One region of the Ferdinandcohnia sp. QZ13 genome, then DNA from elsewhere that is predicted to be linked to it. Evidence: predicted binding sites of a transcription regulator. Region 1 holds the regulator's gene; each other region holds the start of a gene.
What was found. Region 1 encodes Rex, which represses fermentation and respiration genes when NADH is low (regulators of the CRP and FNR family bind a similar motif). Its sites were predicted from a motif close to TTGTGAAATATTTCACAA; they were not measured.
Positions count from the first base shown of each region.

Region 2: a site for Rex is predicted at 1,810-1,827, ahead of qoxA (cytochrome aa3 quinol oxidase subunit II). Genes of this name have one in related genera too.
Region 3: a site for Rex is predicted at 1,248-1,265, ahead of RGU12_RS11275 (cytochrome c oxidase subunit 2A). Genes of this name have one in related genera too.

Region 1 is NZ_JAVIVW010000002.1:43,276-46,558, forward strand. Features, by position in the region: gene RGU12_RS11820 (CPBP family intramembrane glutamic endopeptidase) at 1-471, shown strand, start outside; gene RGU12_RS11825 (YdiK family protein) at 475-684, shown strand; gene tatC (twin-arginine translocase subunit TatC) at 835-1,584, opposite strand; gene RGU12_RS11835 (twin-arginine translocase TatA/TatE family subunit) at 1,601-1,792, opposite strand; gene RGU12_RS11840 (redox-sensing transcriptional repressor Rex) at 1,828-2,469, opposite strand; gene moaC (cyclic pyranopterin monophosphate synthase MoaC) at 2,472-2,963, opposite strand; gene RGU12_RS11850 (ABC transporter ATP-binding protein) at 3,098-3,283, shown strand, end outside.
Region 2 is NZ_JAVIVW010000001.1:2,182,788-2,186,070, forward strand. Features, by position in the region: gene qoxB (cytochrome aa3 quinol oxidase subunit I) at 1-516, opposite strand, end outside; gene qoxA (cytochrome aa3 quinol oxidase subunit II) at 845-1,750, opposite strand; gene RGU12_RS10625 (VanW family protein) at 2,178-3,071, shown strand; gene RGU12_RS10630 (flavin reductase family protein) at 3,073-3,283, opposite strand, start outside.
Region 3 is NZ_JAVIVW010000001.1:2,313,590-2,316,872, reverse strand. Features, by position in the region: gene RGU12_RS11285 (RNA polymerase sigma-70 factor) at 1-393, shown strand, start outside; gene RGU12_RS11280 (SAM-dependent methyltransferase) at 424-1,029, shown strand; gene RGU12_RS11275 (cytochrome c oxidase subunit 2A) at 1,325-1,474, shown strand; gene RGU12_RS11270 (cytochrome c oxidase subunit II) at 1,486-1,953, shown strand; gene RGU12_RS11265 (cbb3-type cytochrome c oxidase subunit I) at 1,968-3,283, shown strand, end outside.

The sequences.
Region 1 (3,283 bases):
GGTGTGTTTATGGCCATGACAGCCCAGGTGGTTGCGGCAAATATCGAAATTCATTTACTTGGAATTGAGCCTGGCTCTGAGAACACTCAAGAAATTTTGACACTGGTAAAATCTTTACCATTGCTAGTCATTGTTGTTTCGGTGATTGGTCCAATTCTTGAAGAGATTATTTTTCGCCAAATTATCTTTGGATCTTTATATAAAAAATTTAACTTTTTCATCTCTGGCTTAATTAGTTCATTAATTTTTGCGGTTGTACATATGGATTTCACACATATCCTCATCTATACTGCAATGGGCTTTACCTTTGCATTCCTCTATGTACAAACAAAACGAATTATTGTACCGATTTTTGCACATGTAGCGATGAATACATTTGTTGTAGTGGTTCAGACGGTTTTTGCAGATGATATAGAAAGGATCATGAAGCAAGCCGAGAAGCTGCAACAGACATTTATTGGGGGCTTTTAATTTATGCGAAGAACTTCACCTTTTGCGATGGGCATCATTTACGCATTAATGGGAATCTTATTTACTTATATTGCAATTAATAGTGCAACGGAGACAGTCTGGAACTTTTCCACAATCTTACTTGCAGTTGTCGCAACATTTGACTTTGGTGTGGCAATTAGAATGTTTACCCTTCACTTCAAAATAAAAAAAGTGACTAAGGAAAAAAAATAACCTCAAAACGAGGTTATTTTTTATTGTCTAGCTTCAGCGCCTAGCCCCTCGAGGTCATAAGCCAATCCGGCAAGAAGGATAAAAGGCATCCTTCACGTCGGCTTTTCTTATGCTTGTCGGGGCTGAGCAAGGCGCTTCCGCTTTTCTCTATTATTCCATACTATTCGCTGCCATCATTTCCGCTTTTAGCACTTTTCTGTAGGCACTTCTTGATACAAGAATACTGATTTCATATAATCCGAATAACGGCACCGTAACCATTAAATGAGAGATTATTTCAGGAGGCGTAATCAGCCCTCCAATTACTAATAGAACGAAATAGGCATATTTTCGTATTTTCGATAAAAACATCGGTGTGACAATTCCAAGTCTGGTTAGGAACATGACAACTACCGGCAACTGAAACAAAAAGCCAAACGGTAAGGTCAGCTGCAACAGAAATTGAAAATACTCATTAATTCCGATGACCTGATTAATATCAAGGCGGTCCGCTAACCTCGTCATAAAATTCACAACAAATGGGAATAGAATGAAATAGGAAAATGACACCCCTACTAAAAACAAGACTACTGAAATCGGAATATAACTCAAGGTTACCTTTCTTTCCTTTTCATACAGGCCTGGACTGATGAACGCCCATAGCTGATAGAGTAAAAAAGGAGAGGAGATAACAAGTGCAATAATAAAGGCAAAATTCATATATATTTTAATTGGATCTGTCATACGGAAAGCGTTCATTGTCAGTTCCTTTGCTTCCTCCGCATTTTGCAAGTAAAGAATGACCGGCTCTGCAAGAAAAAAGCTTCCTAATGCAACAATGAAGAAGAAAACGACTACATAAATCAGTCGTTTTCGTAGCTCACCAATATGATCGTAGACGGACATTTCTTTTTCGTTCATGTGACTCATCCTATCATTACTTCACATCAGTAGTTTCATTCTTTTTAACATCATCATCGTCATCATCTGCTAAACCTTTTGTTGCGTTTTTGAATTCACGCAATGTATTACCTGCTGCTCTTCCTAATTGAGGTAACTTCTTCGGTCCAAAAATTAGTAACGCTGCAAATACAATCAATAGGATACTACCAAATCCAAGACTTCCCACAGTGAGTCACCTCCCAACAAGTGTAAATTATATTTCTATTCTTCATTCGAATAATGCTTTAAAAAGTAAACAAGTGCTTGTAACTCAACAGCTAAATCAATATGGTGGACTCGAATATGTTCGGGTACATTGATCCTTGCTGGTGTAAAATTTAGGATACCTTTTATCCCTTTATTTACGAGGCGATCTGTAATCGCCTGTGCTACACCAACCGGCACTGTTAAAATAGCAACTGTGACATCATCAGGCAATTCTTTTTCAAGATCATCTAGATGATGCACTTTGACTCCACCAATACTACTGCCCACCTTATTATAATCCACATCAAACGCAAGCTCAATTTTTGTATTATTATTTTTTGAGAAATTATAATGTAAAAATGCGGTACCTAAATTACCAACACCTATTAACGTAACCTTCGTTAATTCATCCTGATCAAGGGTCTTACTAAAAAAGGATAATAAATAATTCACATTATAGCCATACCCTTTTTTTCCCAATGCACCAAAATAGGAAAAATCACGCCTAATCGTGGCTGAATCAACCTTGACTGCATCACTTAGTTCTGCAGATGATACCCTCTGCTTCCCCGAGGCGTGCAGGTTTTTTAAAAATCGATAATAAAGTGGCAGCCTTTTGGCAGTTGCTTGTGGTATTTTTGACTGTTCCAGATTCATGTTTATTCCCCCGCTACTGGCCTTTTAAAATCTCCGTTCTTTCCACCTGTTTTTTCAGCTAAATAGGTTGGTCCAATCACCATGCCTTTATCAACTGCTTTACACATATCATATACAGTTAACGCACAAACTGATGCAGCCGTAAGGGCTTCCATCTCTACGCCGGTACTACCCTTTGTTTTAACTGATACGGTAATATGTAAAGTATATTCATCTTGGGTCGTCCAACTAAAACTGATATCGACGCCCTTCAATGCCAACGGATGGCACATCGGAATTAGCTCGGATGTTTTTTTAGCTGCCATAATACCGGCAACCTGAGATACCGCAAGTACGTCCCCCTTGCGAACCTCATTATTTATGATTTGCTCATAAATCAATTTATTTACAGTAATACTTGATTTTGCAATCGCTGTACGAACAGTATCAGATTTCTCTGTAATGTCGACCATTCTCGCTCGCCCCTGCTCATTAAAATGGGTAAATGATGTCATATATCGAACCCTCCCATAAACTATACACTATTTTACCACATCTGTCTTTGAAACGTGTGTGAACATTATCATTGCAGTTGCTCTATTAAGATAATATAAGATACACTGTTGTTAGAAACAAGAGGTGAAATAGTATGATTTTACTACAAGTAAATCAGCTCAAAAAATATTTTGCTGCTGATCTTATTTTATCGAATATAAAATTAGAAGTACAAACTCGCGACCGCATTGCCATTGTTGGTCGAAATGGTGCTGGAAAATCTACTCTACTAAAGATCATTGCAGGACAGATGTCCCATGATGGCGGTGAAATTATTAAG
Region 2 (3,283 bases), on a different contig from region 1:
AAGTGGGAAGTATGAAGTCCAACCTGCATCAGGTGATCCACCAATTACGAAAGAGATGTTAAATAGCATTGCCCCCATAAAGAAGAGCCAGAAGCTGATTGCGTTTAGACGTGGGAATGCCACATCGCGCGCTCCAATTTGTAATGGTACAACATAGTTCATAAAGCCCATAATAAACGGCATTGCCATGAACATGATCATGATAACACCATGTGTTGTAAAAATCTCATTATAGTGCTGTGCGTCTAACAGCTTTGCTTCCGGTGTAGCTAGCTGTGCACGCAGCATAACTGCATCCACTCCACCACGGAACAGCATGATTAAGGCGGAGATTAAATACATGATTCCAATTCGTTTATGGTCAACGGTTGTTAACCATTCGCGCCATAGATAACCCCATTTTTTAAAATAGGTTAAACCGGCGACTATTCCGATTACGGTAAGTCCAATTGCAACCATCGCTGCATAGATGGCGGGACTAGGATGTGGTATGGCAAAACGTTCGAAGAATTCCATCCGTTGTTACTCCTTTCAAATGAAGTGAATTCGGCGTTCAAAATTTATTAGTTTGAATGTTTAAAGACATTCTTTAATGAATAGTTCGTTTTTGTCTTCGAGATATCGTATCAGGGACATTTATTTATTTTTATCCTCGTGATTTGTCCGTGAGAAGCTCTATCGGAGACATTTTCCGGCATCACACCGTTTGTTTTGTCCTTGATACGTGGTATCAGAGACACTTTTCTGCTTTACACTGTTTGTTTTGTCCTCGAGACACTGTATCAGAGACAATTCAATGACTTTCCCTGAAAGTCTTGTCCGTGAAGAGCAGCATTCCTAAATATTAATGCCCATCATGCTCTGAATGAGCTTCGTGCTCGTCATGACCTTCCTGGTGACCTTCCTCAGAATCTGCTGAGCCATGATCATGCTCTGGTGGCGGTGCAAATTCTAGATGAGTTCCAGTAAACGTCATTTGACCAAGATGGCCAGGTTCTAACAGCTGATCAAATTTTTCTTCGGTAAGAGGCTTAGCAGTTTCTTTAACCTCGTCTACCCATTCCTCGAACTCTTTTTCAGGAACAGCCTTTACACTAAATGTGTTTTCTGCAAATCCTTTACCACTGAAGTTTGCGTTGCGTCCCATTAATTCACCCTGCTCATCGGCAGCAAGATGCAACGTCGTAATCATGTCGGCCATGGCATATTTTTGCCCGCCAAGCTGTGGAATCCAGAAGCTTGTAATTGGTCCGTAAGAATAAAGTCTGAATTCAAGTGGTCGGTCTGTTGGAACATATAAGTAATTGACTGTTTCAATGTCCTCTTCCGGGTAGCTAAAATGCCATTTCCAATCGGAAGATGATGCATAGATTACCAATGGTTCTTGGTCTTCGTAGCCTGTTGGTGCAGATTCGACAATGTAGTTACTTTGTACAGATACAACTGAGAGATAACCAACGATTAAAATTGGGATTCCGATACAAATAGCTTCAACCCAAGGATTTCCCTCAATATGTGGTGGTTCGTAATCCTCTGGCATTTTTGAAGCTCGATATTTAACAAGTATATAGACTAATAATACGAAAACGACAATGACTACTACTGACATGATTCCAATTGAAAGTAGGATATCTTGGGCTTGCCTCTCAGCTTGTGGACCCTTTGGATCAAGGACCATTACTGGTTCACAGCCTGTTAGCACTGTGGCAATAGTAAAAACCATTGATAAGAAAAACCATTTGATTTTCATAAAAGTACTCCTTTCCGAATGGATGCTCTTATTTCACAACTATGAATGTCATACTGAAATTGTGTACAACTTCACAAAGTTGTCAAAAATTTTTTAGCTACTTGTTTTTTTCGTAATATATTGAAAAACTGCAGCTAAAACTTTATTTTTCCAAAATAATTTCTTTAGAATTTTATCACTGTGTAAATGATAATAACATCAAAACTTTAAAAAGTTGTTACAGAATCAAGAAGGAAGTTTTTGGAAATTATAAATTTCTTTAACATAAATATCGCAAACCTTGATGTGACGCATATCACAGGTGTTTTTTTCGAATTTGAACATTTTGTTACAATCTTAAACCAAAAAAAATTCCCTCATTATTAATGGAATCTCATCTAGCAATCCATACTATAAAAAATGATGTTTCGTAAAGGTGGTGGGGATACTGAAATTATTGTGGACGATAATGCTTTTCTTTTCTGTTCAGCAATTCCAGCCTCAAGATCATGTATACATAACCTATGAAGGAAATCCGATTGCGACCGTGAATCGGGCTGAATATTCTCTCCCATTGCTCGGTGTTCCTACATTGAACACCAAAAAATTTACAGATTTTCTAACTTATTTAGATGAGCAAGTATACGAAGAACCAATGGACGCGAAGATCAGCAAATCAGGTGATATCGTCAAGGAACATGTCGGAGTGAAATTAAATAAGGATAAATTCACAAAGTTATTCTACTCTAGCTTTTTCGGAAAAAAGGATTTCATTGAGGTCCCGATTGAGCGAATTTATCCACGTGTAGATAGTGAGCTTTTATCAACGATACGGGTCAAAAAGATTGGGCAATACGTGACGCATTTTAATTCTTCTAATAAAGAACGTGCCACAAATATTGCTCTTTCCGCCGCATCCATTGATAGTTATGTGCTGTTTCAAAATGAAACCTTTTCATTTAATAAGGTCGTTGGCAAACGAACAGCTGCCAGAGGATATCAGCCTGCGCCCGAAATCATTAGAGGTGAATTGATTGAAGGAATCGGTGGTGGGATTTGCCAAACCTCCTCAACCCTATTCAATGCCGTCGACCTTGCCGGAGTTGAGATCGTTAAGCGCTATTCCCATAGCAAACGTGTAGGTTATGTACCTCCAGGGCGCGATGCAACAGTGAGCTGGTATGGACCAGATTTTCTTTTTAAAAATACATACAATCAGCCGATTTTAATTCGAGCGAGGGTGAGTGGAGGAACACTTATCGTTTCGGTTTATTCATCTGAGGATATCAATTACAAGCCACGAAAAATTATACCTAAAAAGGAAAAGAGAGACCAATCCTAACTTACTTTGGTCTCTCAATTTCAAATATGTTTCCTATTTTCGCATAAAAATTGCCTGCCAAACGGCTTACCGCTCCCAGTCCTTCTTGGTCAATCCGGCCGTTGCTATATAGTTCCTTATCAACATGAAACTGGACCACTTTTCCAATGAGCAAATCACAACCAGGCTGTTCCTGCCCGCCTAATTCGATTGCCTGCTCCAAAACACATTCA
Region 3 (3,283 bases), on a different contig from region 1:
TTACATGTGAATCAGGAGAAATTGCAGCAATTGGTTCAATCTTTTCTATTCGCTGCTACAACAGGAAATATGGAGGACTTGCTTAACATGCTCGCAAATGACACCGTCATCTATTCAGATGGCGGAGGTAAGGTCAAGGCTGCGGTAGTACCTATCAAAACGAAAGAACGAGTCGCTCACTTTATTTTAGGGCTCATTCGAAAATTTGGGCAGGATGCTCAATTGGAGATTAAATTAGTCAACGTTAATGGTCAGACGGGCATACTGATCAATAGAAACCACAAACCAGAAAATGTGGTATGCTTTGAAATAGAAAATAATCAAATTACACAAATCTTTTCAGTTCGGAATCCTGAAAAGCTAACATATGCCATAAGTGGATATCAATTTTAATTAGCGAACATCATTGTAAGGAGACTACCCATGGAAGATAAGTATTTCGATGCACTTTTACATGTGAAAACAAGTGGAGGACAAAAGGGATTTAGTACATCTGTGCATTATTATCGCTATGAGCCTACACCGTATGAAGGGCTGGCTGCTTTGTTTGAGCACTATCAATTAAAAGAAACGGATCGGGTAGTTGATTTTGGTTGCGGAAAGGGACGGCTCCTTTTTTATATTCATCATCTTTTTGCGGCAACAGTTGTTGGAGTTGAGATTGACAAAAGCTTATACCAAGAGGCAGTTCAAAATCGAGATCGTTATGCAAAAAGACCAGGTATCCGCAAAGAGGAAATTGAAATTCACCATTGTGCCGCACAGGATTATGAAATCCATCCACTGGATAATCGTTTTTACTTTTTTAATCCATTTTCCATTCAGGTTTTTAAGCATACGATTGCAAATATTCTTCGTTCCTATGAGAAGAATCCGCGTGAAATGGAGGTTATTCTTTATTATGGATCTACAGATTACACCTATTTTTTAGAGAATAATACTCCATTTCAGCTAAAGAAAGAGATTATCATTCCAGAGTTATTTGAAAAAAACACATATGAGAGATTTATGGTTTATCAACTAGGATAGGCAGCTTCTATTGAATGGAAGCTGTCTTTTTTTATGTAAAAATCTGTATGTTCACCAATTTGTCATTTTTGACTTTGAACGAAAGATAAACAATAGAAAAAGTACCTAAAATCCAATGATGGAGCCGTTTTGGTGCTTTTGTAGAGGGTTTTAAAGGACGGGAAAAAGCCAATTTTCTGGTCCTTTTTATAATGGGTGTATCAAAAAATACACTTTATGTGTGATTCAGTTCACAACATTGAGAATGGTTCCTAATTATGATGTAAGTAAGAAGAACATAAGGAGGTTGAGTTGGATGGGAGCTTCAAAAGTTAACCAAAACAAAAAGGCAGACGGGGGATACCATGGTCGTTTAGTAGGAACTTGGATTTCAGTCAGTGTTGTTGGAGCAGTCATTCTTTTTACGTATATAGTACTATTCGGCCTATTCATGTCTAGATTTTAGGAGGGGTAAAAATGAAAATGCATCTTGATGAAAAAATATGGCTTACAATCAGTTTCGGTATGATCATGGCATTCATGCTTATCACTGGCTACCAAACCTTTGCATTAGAAATGGGACCGCCAAGTCATATGGAAACAATCGATCCTCAGAAAGTTGACGAAACAGCACCATTTGATAAACCAGGTGTATATCAAATTGGTGAAAACGAATATGAAGTAGTGATGACATTAGAAGTATTCGCATTTAATCCAGGAAACATTGAAGTACCAGCAGGTTCAAAGGTTCACTTTACGATGACATCTAAAGATGTTGTACACGGATTCGAAGTCGCAGGTACAAACTTAAATGCAATGGTAATGCCAGGACAAATTCAGAAAATCACGCAAACGTTTGATGAACCTGGTGAGTATTTAGTTCTATGTAACGAGTATTGTGGTGCAGGTCACCAATTAATGGCTACTACAATTACAGTGAAATAAAGGAGGGGAGACCATTGGCAACTATATTAAATAACTCAGATTTGACCTTTAAAGAAAAGGCAAACAAGGTTTTAGGTGTAAATCCACAGGACGCAAAAATCTCAAAATCCTATTTATCAGTAGCATTTATCGCATTATTATTAGGTGGACTTTTAGGATTAGTACAAGGTTTAAACCGTGCAGGTCTTCTAGAATTGCCAAGCTGGCTAAACTATTATCAAGTACTAACAGCACACGGGTTATTATTAGTAGTGGTAATGTCTGCATTCTTTACAATCGGTTACTTCTACGCTGGTCTATCACATGAGTTAGGTGGATTACTACCTAAAGTGAGAAAAATGGCATGGGTTGGTTTCTGGACAAAGATCTTTGGTATCGTACTAGTAGTTATACCAGTCTTAATGAATGAAGCGTCTGTTATGTACACATTCTATCCACCAATGGCTGCACACCCTGTATTCTATATCGGGTTAGCATTAGTGGTAGTTGGTATTTGGATCTTAGCAGCTGGAGCATTTATGCAAGTAGCAAACTGGAGAAAGAATCATAAAGGTCAACATTTACCAATCCTTTCTTTCTTTGCAACAGGTGTATTCATTCTATTAGTCGGCGCAACAGCATTTGTCGCAGTTGAAGTATTATTCTTGATTCTACCTTGGTCACTTGGATGGGTAGACACAATTAACGTAATGGTATCTCGGACATTATTCTGGGCTTTCGGACACACAGCAGTTAACATCTGGTATTTAACAGCAGTATCAGCATGGTATGTAATCGTACCGAAAATTATTGGCGGAAAACGTTGGAGTGACACACTCACTCGTGTAGTTGTTATCGCATTAGTTATCATGAACATTACCGGTGGATTCCACCACCAAATCATTGACCCAGGAATTCTACCAGCAGTTAAATTCCTTCACGTATTTATGAGTTTAGCAATTGGTTTCCCATCATTAATGACAGCATGGGCAATGTTTGCGGTATTTGAACGTACCGGAAGAGCAAAAGGCGGAAAAGGAGCACTCGGTTGGTTTAAAAAGCTACCATGGGGAGATGTTCGTTTCCTAGCACCATTTATCGCAATGGCTGCCTTTATCCCAGCAGGAGCAGGTGGTATTGTTCAAAGTACAAACCAACTTGACCAAGTCGTTCACAACACAATGTGGGTAGTAGGGCACTTCCACTTAACACTGGGTATGTCTGTCGTAATGACTTTCTTTGGAATTAGTTACTGGTTAATCCCACATATTTCAGGTCGTGTAATGACAAAAGGAATGAATAAATTAGGTGTTGTTCAAACCATCATTTGGACAATTGGTATGGTTTTAAT